One region of the Arthrobacter sp. zg-Y20 genome, then DNA from elsewhere that is predicted to be linked to it. Evidence: riboswitches for the same ligand, from Rfam matches in the RefSeq annotation. Region 1 holds a riboswitch; the other holds the start of a gene.

Region 1 (5,290 bases):
CCCGGGGAAGGGCCGCATCCGGGCAGGACTGGCCTATGTGAGGCACCGGCCCGACCTCATCATGGTGATGCTGGCAATCTTCATCGTGGGCACCTTTGGCATGAATTTCGCCATTTACATAGCGGCCATGGCACGTACCGAGTTCGGCCGGGACGCGGGCACGTTCGGCCTCCTCAATTCGGTGATGGCGATCGGTTCCGTCGCGGGCGCCTTGCTTTCCGCGCGGCGGGACAGGCCGCGCCTGCGCTTTGTCTTCGGAGCCGCAGGGGCCTTTGGCTTGTCCTGCATCCTGTCCGCAGCCGCGCCCACCCTGATTTTGTTCGGTCTATCCCTGATCCCGGTGGGCCTGTCCGCACTGACCCTGATGACGAGCGCCAATGCGTATGTTCAAACCACCACCGCCCAGGTCATGCGCGGGCGGGTGATGGCGCTGTATTTCGCCATCTTTATGGGCGGAACACCGCTGGGCGCGCCGGTGGTGGGCTGGGTTTCGGACTCGTTCGGCCCCCGTTGGAGCCTCGGTGTGGCCGCAGCCTCGGGGCTGCTGGCAGCCGCCATCGGTTTCGTATGGGCCTGGCGGACCTACGGGATGCGGTTCCACTATGACCGGAACCTGCCCCGGCGGCTCAGCATGACCACAGATACGCCGGAAAAAGCGCAGGACCCGGACAGCGCGTAGCGTCCGGGCCCTGCGGGCAGTGCATGGCCATGTTGGCAGTAATCAGGCTCAGGAGTTCGCGATCACGTAGTCGATGCACGCCAGGAGGGCGCTGACGTCGTCGGGCTCAATGGCGACAAAGGTGGCAATGCGCAGCTGGTTGCGGCCGAGCTTGCGGTAAGGCTCCACGTCCACGACGCCGTTGGCCCGCAGCGTCTTGGCAATGGCGGCGGCGTCGATGTCCGCTGCGAAATCGATGGTGGCAATAACGTTGGAACGGTCCTCCGGGCGGGCCACGAACGGGGTGGCAACGGCGGACTGTTCGGCCCACGAATAGATCCGTCCGGCAGATTCCGCGGTGCGACCGGCGGCGAACGCCAGCCCGCCGTTGCCGTTCAGCCAGTCAATCTGGGCGTTGAGGGTCACCAGCGTGGACAACGACGGCGTGTTGTAGGTCTGGTTCAGCCGCGAGTTGTCCACGGCGGTCTGCAGGTTGAGGAAATCCGGGATCCAGCGGTCGCCGGCATTGATCCGCGCGGCGCGTTCCAGCGCAGCGGGGGAGAACATGCCCAGCCACAAGCCGCCGTCTGACGCGAAGTTCTTCTGCGGGGCGAAGTAGTACACATCGGACTGCGCCAGGTCCACGTCCAGGCCGCCGGCAGCCGAGGTCGCGTCGATCAGCACCAGGGCGCCGTCGTCGGAACCTTCCACCCGGCGCACCGGAGCGGCAACGCCGGTGGAAGTTTCGTTCTGCGGCCAAGCATAGACATCCACCCCCGCTTCAGCCGCCGGTTCCGGACGGGTGCCCGGTTCAGCCGTGATGATGCTCGATGCCGAGAGGAACGGCGCTTTATTGGTAGCCGCCGCAAACTTGGAGCCGAACTCACCGAAGGACAGGTGCTGGGCCTTCTCCTGAACCAATCCGAAAGCGGCGACGTCCCAGAAAGCAGTGGAGCCGCCCACGCCCAGAACTACCTCGTAGCCCTCCGGAGCGGAGAACAGCTCGGCCAGTCCCTCGCGGATGCTGCCCACGAGGTTCCGTACGGGTGCCTGGCGGTGGGAGGTGCCCAGAAGCCCGGTGCCGGCACGTTCCAGCGCCGCCATCTGTTCCGGACGTACTTTGGACGGCCCGGCACCAAAGCGGCCGTCCTGCGGGAGGAGTTCAGCGGGAATCTTCAGTGCGGCGGTGTCGCCCATTGTGTCGCTCCAAGCGTGTCGAAAGGAAAGCGCGTCTGCATTTCCATTCTGCCGCACCGCATTCTTTCGGACGGTTTATGACCGCCGCCACAGGGATGTGTGGCGGAAAGCCCGCAATTTTCGGGCGGTCCGGCCGGTAGGCTAACGTGTTGGCGTAGACCCGGGCAGCGCGTTTTGCCGCTGTCCTCTTGCCTTCTACTAGGAGCGGCCCGTCATGACGGATCTCATTGACACAACTGAGATGTATCTCAGGACCATCCTGGAGCTGGAAGAAGAGAACATTGTGGCGCTGCGGGCACGTATTGCCGAGCGGCTGAGGCACTCAGGCCCCACCGTGTCCCAGACCGTTGGCCGGATGGAGCGTGACGGCCTCGTGGTGGTGGCGGGAACCCGCCGGCTCGAACTGACGGAACTGGGCCGCCGGCGCGCTACCGAGGTGATGCGCAAACACCGGCTCGCGGAGCGGCTGCTCTCGGACGTTATCGGCCTGGACTGGGCCTACGTCCACGACGAGGCCTGCCGGTGGGAACACGTGATGAGTGAGCGCGTGGAGCGCCGGCTGTATGAGCTGCTGGGACATCCCACGGAATCCCCTTACGGCAATCCGATTCCAGGCCTCGAGGGCATCGGCGGAGAGCCGGCACCGGTCTTCCACCAGGGCGTGCATGACCTGGTCTCTGCCGTGGCTGCCGTAGAGGCAGGATCCAAGCTGACCCTCCTGCGGCTGGCCGAACCCATCCAGGTGGAGCCGGAGCTGCTGTCCCAGCTGGATGAAGCCGGGCTCCGCCCCGGTGCGGAAATCACCGCCGAAGTCGTAGGCGGCTACATTTCCGTGCGTGTCCCCGGCATCGAAGGAGCGCTTGAATTGCCGGCAGAAGTGGCCGCACACGTTTTTGTGGCACACGCCGGGTAACGGAATGGTTACTTTTGGGACATTTACCCTATAGTGAATTCCGACGTTGAAACACCATCGTTATCCGGTCTGTCCGCCGAGCCCTGCCAACGGACCGGAGCACCAAACTCGTCAGGCAGGGGCGGAGGACCCAATTTCCGGCAGTAGAACTGCCTTGGGGTGAAGCCTTCCGGAGGCCGGCGGCAAAACGTGCATAGAAGCACGCAGTGCCGGCGGTGAGCCGAGGGCCGAGTTTCTCTACTCGAATCCGACAGCTAACTTCGCAGGCGTTCCAAGAGAGGGAAACACTTGTCGAAGCATGCTGCTTCGGGGCGCCGCCGTGCGGCTGCCCCTGTTGCGCCCGCCCGCCGGCGCAGCTCCCCGCCCTCCGGGCGCAGGCGGGTTGAAACAAAAACCCTGTCCATGGGTGGAGCCGCCCAGAAGGTGGCCATCACCGCCGCCACATCAGGCCTGATCCTCACCGCAGCGCTGCCCACCTCCGCGGCCGCTGACGATCCCGTCCAGCCGCAGCCGGTTTCAGCCGACACGCCGGTCTCCGCGGATGCCAACGCGAACATCGGATTTGCCCGCGCCGGGTTGAGCAGCAGCTATGACCCGGACGCCAAGCTGGCTTCCGTCGGCGTGGCAGCAGGGTCCCACGCGGTCCCCGCGGCCGCCAAGGGCACGCTGTCCACCCCGCTGGATTCTGCGCTGGTGGAGACATCGGGATTCGGCCACCGCGTCAGCCCCATTACGGGCGCAGCCGGGGAAATGCATAACGGCCAGGATTTCGCCGCCACCTGCGGCACCGCAGTAAACGCAGCGGCTTCCGGAAAAGTGGTCTTTGCCGGCTGGCACCCCTACGGCGGCGGCAACCGCGTTGTCATTGACCACGGCAACGGGGTCGAAACCACCTATAACCACCTCTCCGCCATTTCCGTGTCGGTAGGCAGCGAAATCAAGCGCGGAAACCTGGTGGGAGCAAGCGGAACAACGGGCTCTTCCACGGGTTGCCACCTGCATTTCGAGGTCATGGTAAACGGCGAAGTAGTGGACCCACTGAACTGGTTGTAACCGCACGAATATCATTTCGTGACCGGAACGTGACATAGCGCAAATGTTGCTGTACGCTCGTCCTCGTGCCCGATTGGCCAAAGATCGGGCACCTTCGAACAGATCGCCTAGCTCTGCCACTGTTTGAAGTCCGTTCGCAGAATCGCATGGCAGAGGCGGGGGAACCAATTTCGGGTTTCGCAAGAAGCCCTTGGGGTTAAGTTGCAAATGGCCTTAGGCCTGGCAACCGGGTGACTCCCATCCGAATCCGACAGCTCACCTCGTAGGCAATTGGGAGAGGCAAACCTGTGTCATCACACGCTCATGGCCGCCGTCGCGCAGCCACCGTTCAGACCAACCCGATCACTGCACTTTCCAAGGCAGTCAGCAGCAACGCAGGCATGGTAGGCCGTCAGGCCGCCGTCGTTGTGGCAGCATCCGGCCTCGTGCTGGCTGCAGGACTCCCTGCACAGGCAGCGTCCGTCAGCATGGACCGCCAGGCACTCGAATCCACCCCGCTGAACGTTGTAGCCGGGACAGTCAAGGCTAATGCGGACGCGGACGTAAAGCTCGCGGTCATGGAAGCACCCAGCTCCACCTCCGGCGCAGACTACCGTGCACAGGTAGCAGCTGAAGAAGCCGCAGTCGCAGCAGCTGCTGAGGCTCAGGCCCAGCAGGCAGCAGCAACCCAGCGTGCCGCTGCTTCCCGTGTTGCCGCACCTGTTGCAAACGGCGCAGTACAGACCGCATCCTCCACTCCCGCAGCACCGGCCGCTGACGCCGTAGCTCCGGGCAATGTGGCCGCCGGCCTCGTGGCCTCGGCTTACAGCCAGATCGGCGTGGCACAGGATTGCACCGCCATGGTCGAGAAGGCCCTGCGCTCCGTCGGCAAGTCCGTCGGCGACCTGGCTCCCGGCCAGTTCTTCCAGTACGGCACCGTTGTTGGCAGCCCCGCTCCCGGTGACCTGGTCATCAGTGCTACCCACGTCGCCATCTACGTTGGCAACGGACAGGTCATCAGCGGCGGTCTGAACGGTATGAACACCGGTCTGCACAGCCTCTCCGACCTGCACGGCTACAGCTTCGTCCGCGTCTCCTAAGCCCTGGTCTCCGAGAACAATCATGACCTCGACAATTGAGCGCGCCCGCCACCGGGCGCCGGTTGAACGCACCAGCACGCTGAACGCCCTTGCAGGTGCGGTCAGTGCAAACGCAGGAACGGTTGGCCGCCAGGCTGCCGTTATCGCAGCTGCCTCAGGCTTGGTCCTCACCACCGGTGTGGCCGCCAATGCTTCCGGCACGGAGCCCCTGCGGGATGTCCAGACGAGCACCCTGGATCTCACGGCAGCAAAGCTCGACAAAGTGTCTGCAGAAGCTGTGCTTCACTTTGAGTTCGAAGGCATTGCGGGCACCACTCCCGCGCCGGCGCCGGCAGCCCCTGTGGTGGAAGAGGCGCAGACCGCTCTCCAGGTTCAGGAAATGCCGGCCGC
Region 2 (5,290 bases), 1.1 Mb from region 1:
GGCCAGGTCGAGTTTGGTGATACCCGGCTTGGGCCAGAGCACCCGCCCCGGACTGGAGATGCGGACCTGCCGCTCCCCTTCCGGACCGGGAACGGTCAGGGTGGTTTCCTCACGTGCCATGGGCCTGCTTCCCCTCTAAGGACCTGTGATCCACGAGGTTACCGTGTCAGGCGGCAGGAACGCCCAGCTTGGGATCCACCGGTGTGCCGGGGCGGACATTCTTGCGGCCGTGCACAAAGTGGTACAGCACCGTGGATGCCAGCACCACGGCGGCCAGCACCCAGTACATTCCGTGGTACCCGGTAACCGGCAGGAGCATGCCCAGCAGCAGCGGCCCCACGCCAATGCCAGCGTCCATGAGGATGAAGAACGTGGAGGTGGCCAGCCCGATCCGGTGCGCCGGTGCCATGCTGACGGCGATCGCCTGGGCGCACGGCATCAGGGCGCCGAATCCGAAGCCCAGGAAGATCCCGGCCACGGCCAGAACGGCGTTGTTGGGTGCGTAGGCCAGCAGGGCCAGGCCGGCGGCGAAGGACACCAGCGTCGGGTAAATCACGGCATTGTCGCCGTGGCGGTCCTGGATGCGTCCCACAAAGAGCCGGGACACCAGCACCACCGCGGCATAGACCACAAAGAAGAGGCTGGCACCGAGGACCAGGCCCTCGGACTGGGCGTAGGAGTTCAGGAAGGACAGGACCCCCGCGTAGGCGGCGCCGGCTATGAACATTACGGAGGCAATGGACAAGGCTCCGGGATCAATGATGTCCGTCAGGTGCATCCGCCACTTGTTCTTCTGTTCCTCCGGCGTGGGCGTGCGCTCGGGCAGGCGCAGCACCAGGGACAGGACAAGTGCGACCGCGGCGCAGGCGGTGGTGACCAGGAAGAGGGCGCGGTAACTCACCGAATCCACCAGCATGACGGCGAGGAACGGCCCGACGGCGGTGGCCAGTGTGGTCGAAATGCCGAAGTAGCCGGTGCCTTCCCCGCGCCGGTTGATCGGGATTAGCCCCATCACGGACGCGGAAAGGCTCGTGCTGGCCGCGCCGAACGCTGCACCGTGGATGATCCGCACGGTAAGCAGCAGGGCCAGGCTGCCCGCCGGGATGTACAGGAGCGCCGCCACAACGAAGACGGCCAGGCTGACAATCAGCAGCCGGCGCCGTCCGACAAAGTCGAGGAACTTGCCCGCGAAAACCCGGGCCAGCAGGGCGCCGATAACAAAGGAACCGGATGCGAAGCCGCCGGCGCTGTCCGAGGCCGCGAATTCCTCAACGGCATACAGGGCCATGCTGGTCATCAGCAGGTAGAACACCATTGAGAGGAACAGATTGGTGATGATCGCCAGCACAAATCCCTTGGTCCATAATTTCTGACCGCTGCCAGCCACTGCGTTCTCCTGTTTTCTCCGATACGCGCCGCCACCGATTGGAAGGCGACCTAACGATCTTACGCGCGGACACGGGCGCCCGGGCTGCTGCGGAAGGAAAAAGCGACGAAGGCCACAGGACTGCGGGGTAGCGGAAAAGCCATCAGGGGCATCAGGAACCACACATGTATCACTTCCCGGGCGCACCGCCACCCGGATGCGGCCCCGCAGCAGCCGGACCGAGACGGAACGGCCCGAAATTTCCGGTGCCAGAGTGACTAAACAGGAGCAAAGTAAATACCTGCGCGTAGCACACAGCGGCGCCACTCACACCCTCCAGAGAAGCTGCTCACTAAATGGTTATCCAACCGTAACCGTCTCGTATGGTTGAACGCATGCCGCTTTCTGATGCGGCTCCCCCGGGCTTGTTACCTAGCTCTGCCGCTGGTCCGGGGTCCACAGAACGCAACACCACGGCAGAGGCGGGGGAACCAATTACGGGTTCCTTGAATCCTTGGGGTTAAGCCAAACCGGATTCAATCCGGTCGGCCGGGTGACTCCCATCCGCATCCGACAGCTCACCTCGCAGGTATCGGGAGAGGTTATCTACATGTCTTTCAACAAGTCCCAGGGACGCCACCGCGCCGAGACCACCGGCGTTTGGTCCACCATCTCACTGGCCACCGCTACCCGCGGACGGACTATCGGCAGCACCGCAGCCGTTGTCGCCGCAGGTTCGGGCCTGATGCTCGGCATGGCAGCACCGGCCTCCGCCGGCGTTGTCTCCAACGACAACTACACACCCACCCAGACCACGGCACCCGCCGCACCGGTTGCTCCGGCTGCTCCGGCTGCCGCCCCCGTAGTTGAGGCTGCTCCCGTGGCCGCTCCGGCTGCCGCTTCCACCCACACCGTAGTTGCCGGTGACACCCTCGGTGCCATCGCCAGCACCTACGGTACGAGCCTGGAGAACATCCTCTCCCTCAACGGCCTGTCCATGGCCTCCGTCATCTACCCCGGTGACGTTGTGACCTTGTCCGGTGACGGCGCTGCTGCTGCCCCCGAGCTCAGCTACGCTGCCGCGTCCTACTCCACCGAGGCGTACGCCGCTCCGGTCCAGGCCGCTGCCGCCAACACCGGCGTGATCAGCACGCAGGCCACCTCCGTGACTCCGGCTCCGGCCGCTGCACCGGTGGGCGGCACCAACGCCATCATGCTGGCCTCGGCCTACTCGCAGCTGGGCGCAGCCCAGGACTGCACCGTGCTGGTTGAGGTTGCGCTCCGCGCCGCCGGCCACTCCGTAGGCGACCTTGCTCCCGCCCAGCTGGCGGCATACGGCACCCAGGTCTCCACCCCGGAGCCCGGCGACATGGTCTACTACGCCGACGGCGGCATGGGCCTGGCCCACATTGCCATCTACGTAGGCAACGGCGAAGCCATCCACAGCGGCTGGAACGGCAACCAGACCGTAGTCCAGTCCGTCAACGTCGGCTCCGGCCCCGTGTTCTACCGCGCATAAGGCTTCACCGCCCTATCGCACGGCCGGCAGGCGTTAGTCCGCTGACCAAACAGAGCGTCCGTTCCCTTCCCGGGAACGGACGCTCTGTTGTTAAGTGTCCTTGACGTTATCTGCCCAGGCCCTTTTGAATCCCGCGGACCGGAGCGGGCCGTCAGGGCACAAACCGGTATCCCATGCCGTGTTCGGTCAGCAGGTGGGCGGGACTGGCCGGATCGGCCTCCAGCTTCCGCCGCAGCTGGCCGATGTACAGGCGCAGGTAGCCGGAGTCCGTTGTTCCGGGACCCCACACGTTGTGCAGCAGGGTCTGCTGGGTCACCAGCATCCCGGGATGGGCCAGCAGTTCTGAGAGGAAGCGCCACTCGGTAGGCGTCAGCCGGACGTCGGCGCCGTCCTTGAGGCGGGCGATCCGCCGGGCGGCCAGGTCCACGCGGACCGCGCCGAACGTGATCTCGCTGGGCCCGGCGGCGGCCGGCACCCGGCGGGACAGGGCACGGATCCGGGCCAGCAGCTCCTCGGTGGAAAACGGCTTGGTCACATAGTCGTCAGCCCCCAGGTCCAGGGCGCGGACTTTGTCTGCCGGGTCCACCCGGCCTGACACCACCAGGATGGGCACCGCACTCCACCCGCGGACCGCTTCAATAACGTCCATCCCGCTGAGCCCGGGCATTCCCAGGTCCAGGACCAGCAGGTCCGGATGCGTGTCCACCGCCTTCCGGATGGCAGCGCTGCCGCTTTCAGCCGTCACTACCTCGTACCCGTACGCGCCGAGGGTGATGCGCAGGGCGCGCAGGATCTGGACGTCGTCGTCCGCTATCAGAATCTTCATCCCGCCACCGCCCGATTGGACCGTCCCGGGATGGAAACCCGTGCTGCAGCCGGCAGCGAGAGGACCATGGTCAGCCCGCCGCCGGGGGTGTCTTCGGTTTCCAGTGTTCCGCCCATTCCTTCCGTAAATCCTTTTGCCAGTGCCAGGCCAAGCCCCAGTCCGGTGGAGTTATCCGTGTCCCCCAGCCGCTGGAAGGGAACAAATATTTCCCCCTTCCGCTGTTCGGGAACACCGGGACCCGAGTCTATGACGCGGATTTCCACCCGGCCGGCAAACTCGCTGACGGACAGCACCGTCTTGCTGCCCTCCGGACTGAAACGCATTGCATTTGCCAGCAGGTTCACCAGCACCCGCTGCAGCAGCACCGGGTCAGCTGTGACGGTGCGCTGGACGGAGGGAATTTCCAGCTCGACTTCGGCGGGGCCCAGTTCCAGCTCCTCCAGTGCCGGCAGTACCGCGTCGGCCACGTCCACCGGTGCCAGGCTCACGCCCACCACCCCGGCCTGGAGCCGGCTGACGTCCAGCAGGCTCGTCACCAGGCCGGACAGCGAGGCAAGGGACTCTTCCGCCGTGGCCAGCAGCTCGTTCCGGTCCTGTTCGGACCAGGTGACGTCGGTAGCGCGCAGGCCCGTGACGGCAGCAGTGGCGGCAGTCAGCGGCCGGCGCAGGTCATGCCCGACGGCGGCCAGCAGGGCCGTGCGGACCTTGTCGGCTTCGGCCAGCGAGCCGAGGCCGCGCGCGGTTTCGGTCAGTTCCCGGTGCTCCAGTGCTGCCTCCAGCTGCGCGGTGATGACCGCCAGCAGCCGGCGGTCTGAGGCAGCCAGTTCACGGCCCCAGAGGTCCAGGAAGCCGTTCTCCCCTACCGGCAGGCGGGTGAACGCAGGGTCTTCGGGTTCGGCCTTGTCCGGCCAGTCGCCGTCGGAGTACAGATCCGCTCCGTCCACCCGCAGCCGGGCCGCGCTGACATTGAACGCCTCCCGGGTGCGTCCCACCAATGCTGCCAGGGCGTCCTCGCCGCGCAGCACGCTGCCTGCCACGGATGCGAGCAGCTCTGATTCCGAGGCGGAGCGCCGGGCGGTGCGCGCGCGCCGCGCCGCAGCGTCCACCACGTAGCTGACCAGCATCGCATTGACCACATAGAGTCCCAGCGCCAGCATGTGCGACGGCGTGGCCACCGTCACGGTGTAGAGCGGTGAGATGAAGAAGAAGTCCAGGGTGAGGCCCGAGAGCAGCGCGGCGAACAATGCGGGCCAGATACCGCCGACCAGGGCCACAAGGATCACCAGCAGCTGGTAGCTCAGGACGTCGCCGGTAATGGTTTCCGCGCTTTGGGCGGCCACCAGGGCGGCGGTGAGCAGCGGACCGCCCACCAGCGCGAAGGCGAAGCCCAGCAGGCGCCGGCGCATCGAGAGGGCGCTGCCCAGGTGCGGCAGCACCAGGGTCCTGGCAGCGGCCGAATGGGAGACCATGTGCACATCAATGTCGCCCGACTCGCGGATGACCGTCGCCCCGATCCCCGGACCGGACAGCAGGGCGGCAATCCGGGGCCGGCGGCTGACGCCGATCACCAGCTGCGTGG

The links. Region 1 has a riboswitch for cyclic di-AMP ahead of QNO06_RS03220 (M23 family metallopeptidase). Riboswitches for the same ligand answer to the same signal wherever they lie in the genome.
Region 2: another riboswitch for cyclic di-AMP. It lies ahead of QNO06_RS08660 (C40 family peptidase); the one in region 1 lies ahead of QNO06_RS03220 (M23 family metallopeptidase).

Annotation. Positions count from the first base shown of each region.
Region 1 covers NZ_CP126241.1:645,328-650,617, forward strand. Annotated here, with positions in the region: gene QNO06_RS03205 (MFS transporter) at 1-679, shown strand, start outside; gene serC (phosphoserine transaminase) at 728-1,855, opposite strand; gene QNO06_RS03215 (iron-dependent transcriptional repressor DtxR) at 2,070-2,768, shown strand; cyclic di-AMP (ydaO/yuaA leader) riboswitch at 2,859-3,053, shown strand; gene QNO06_RS03220 (M23 family metallopeptidase) at 3,171-3,821, shown strand; cyclic di-AMP (ydaO/yuaA leader) riboswitch at 3,947-4,105, shown strand; gene QNO06_RS03225 (NlpC/P60 family protein) at 4,109-4,900, shown strand; gene QNO06_RS03230 (NlpC/P60 family protein) at 4,923-5,290, shown strand, end outside.
Region 2 covers NZ_CP126241.1:1,793,115-1,798,404, reverse strand. Annotated here, with positions in the region: gene ligD (non-homologous end-joining DNA ligase) at 1-120, opposite strand, end outside; gene QNO06_RS08665 (MFS transporter) at 167-1,387, opposite strand; cyclic di-AMP (ydaO/yuaA leader) riboswitch at 1,819-1,972, shown strand; gene QNO06_RS08660 (C40 family peptidase) at 1,977-2,885, shown strand; gene QNO06_RS08655 (response regulator) at 3,037-3,711, opposite strand; gene QNO06_RS08650 (ATP-binding protein) at 3,708-5,290, opposite strand, start outside.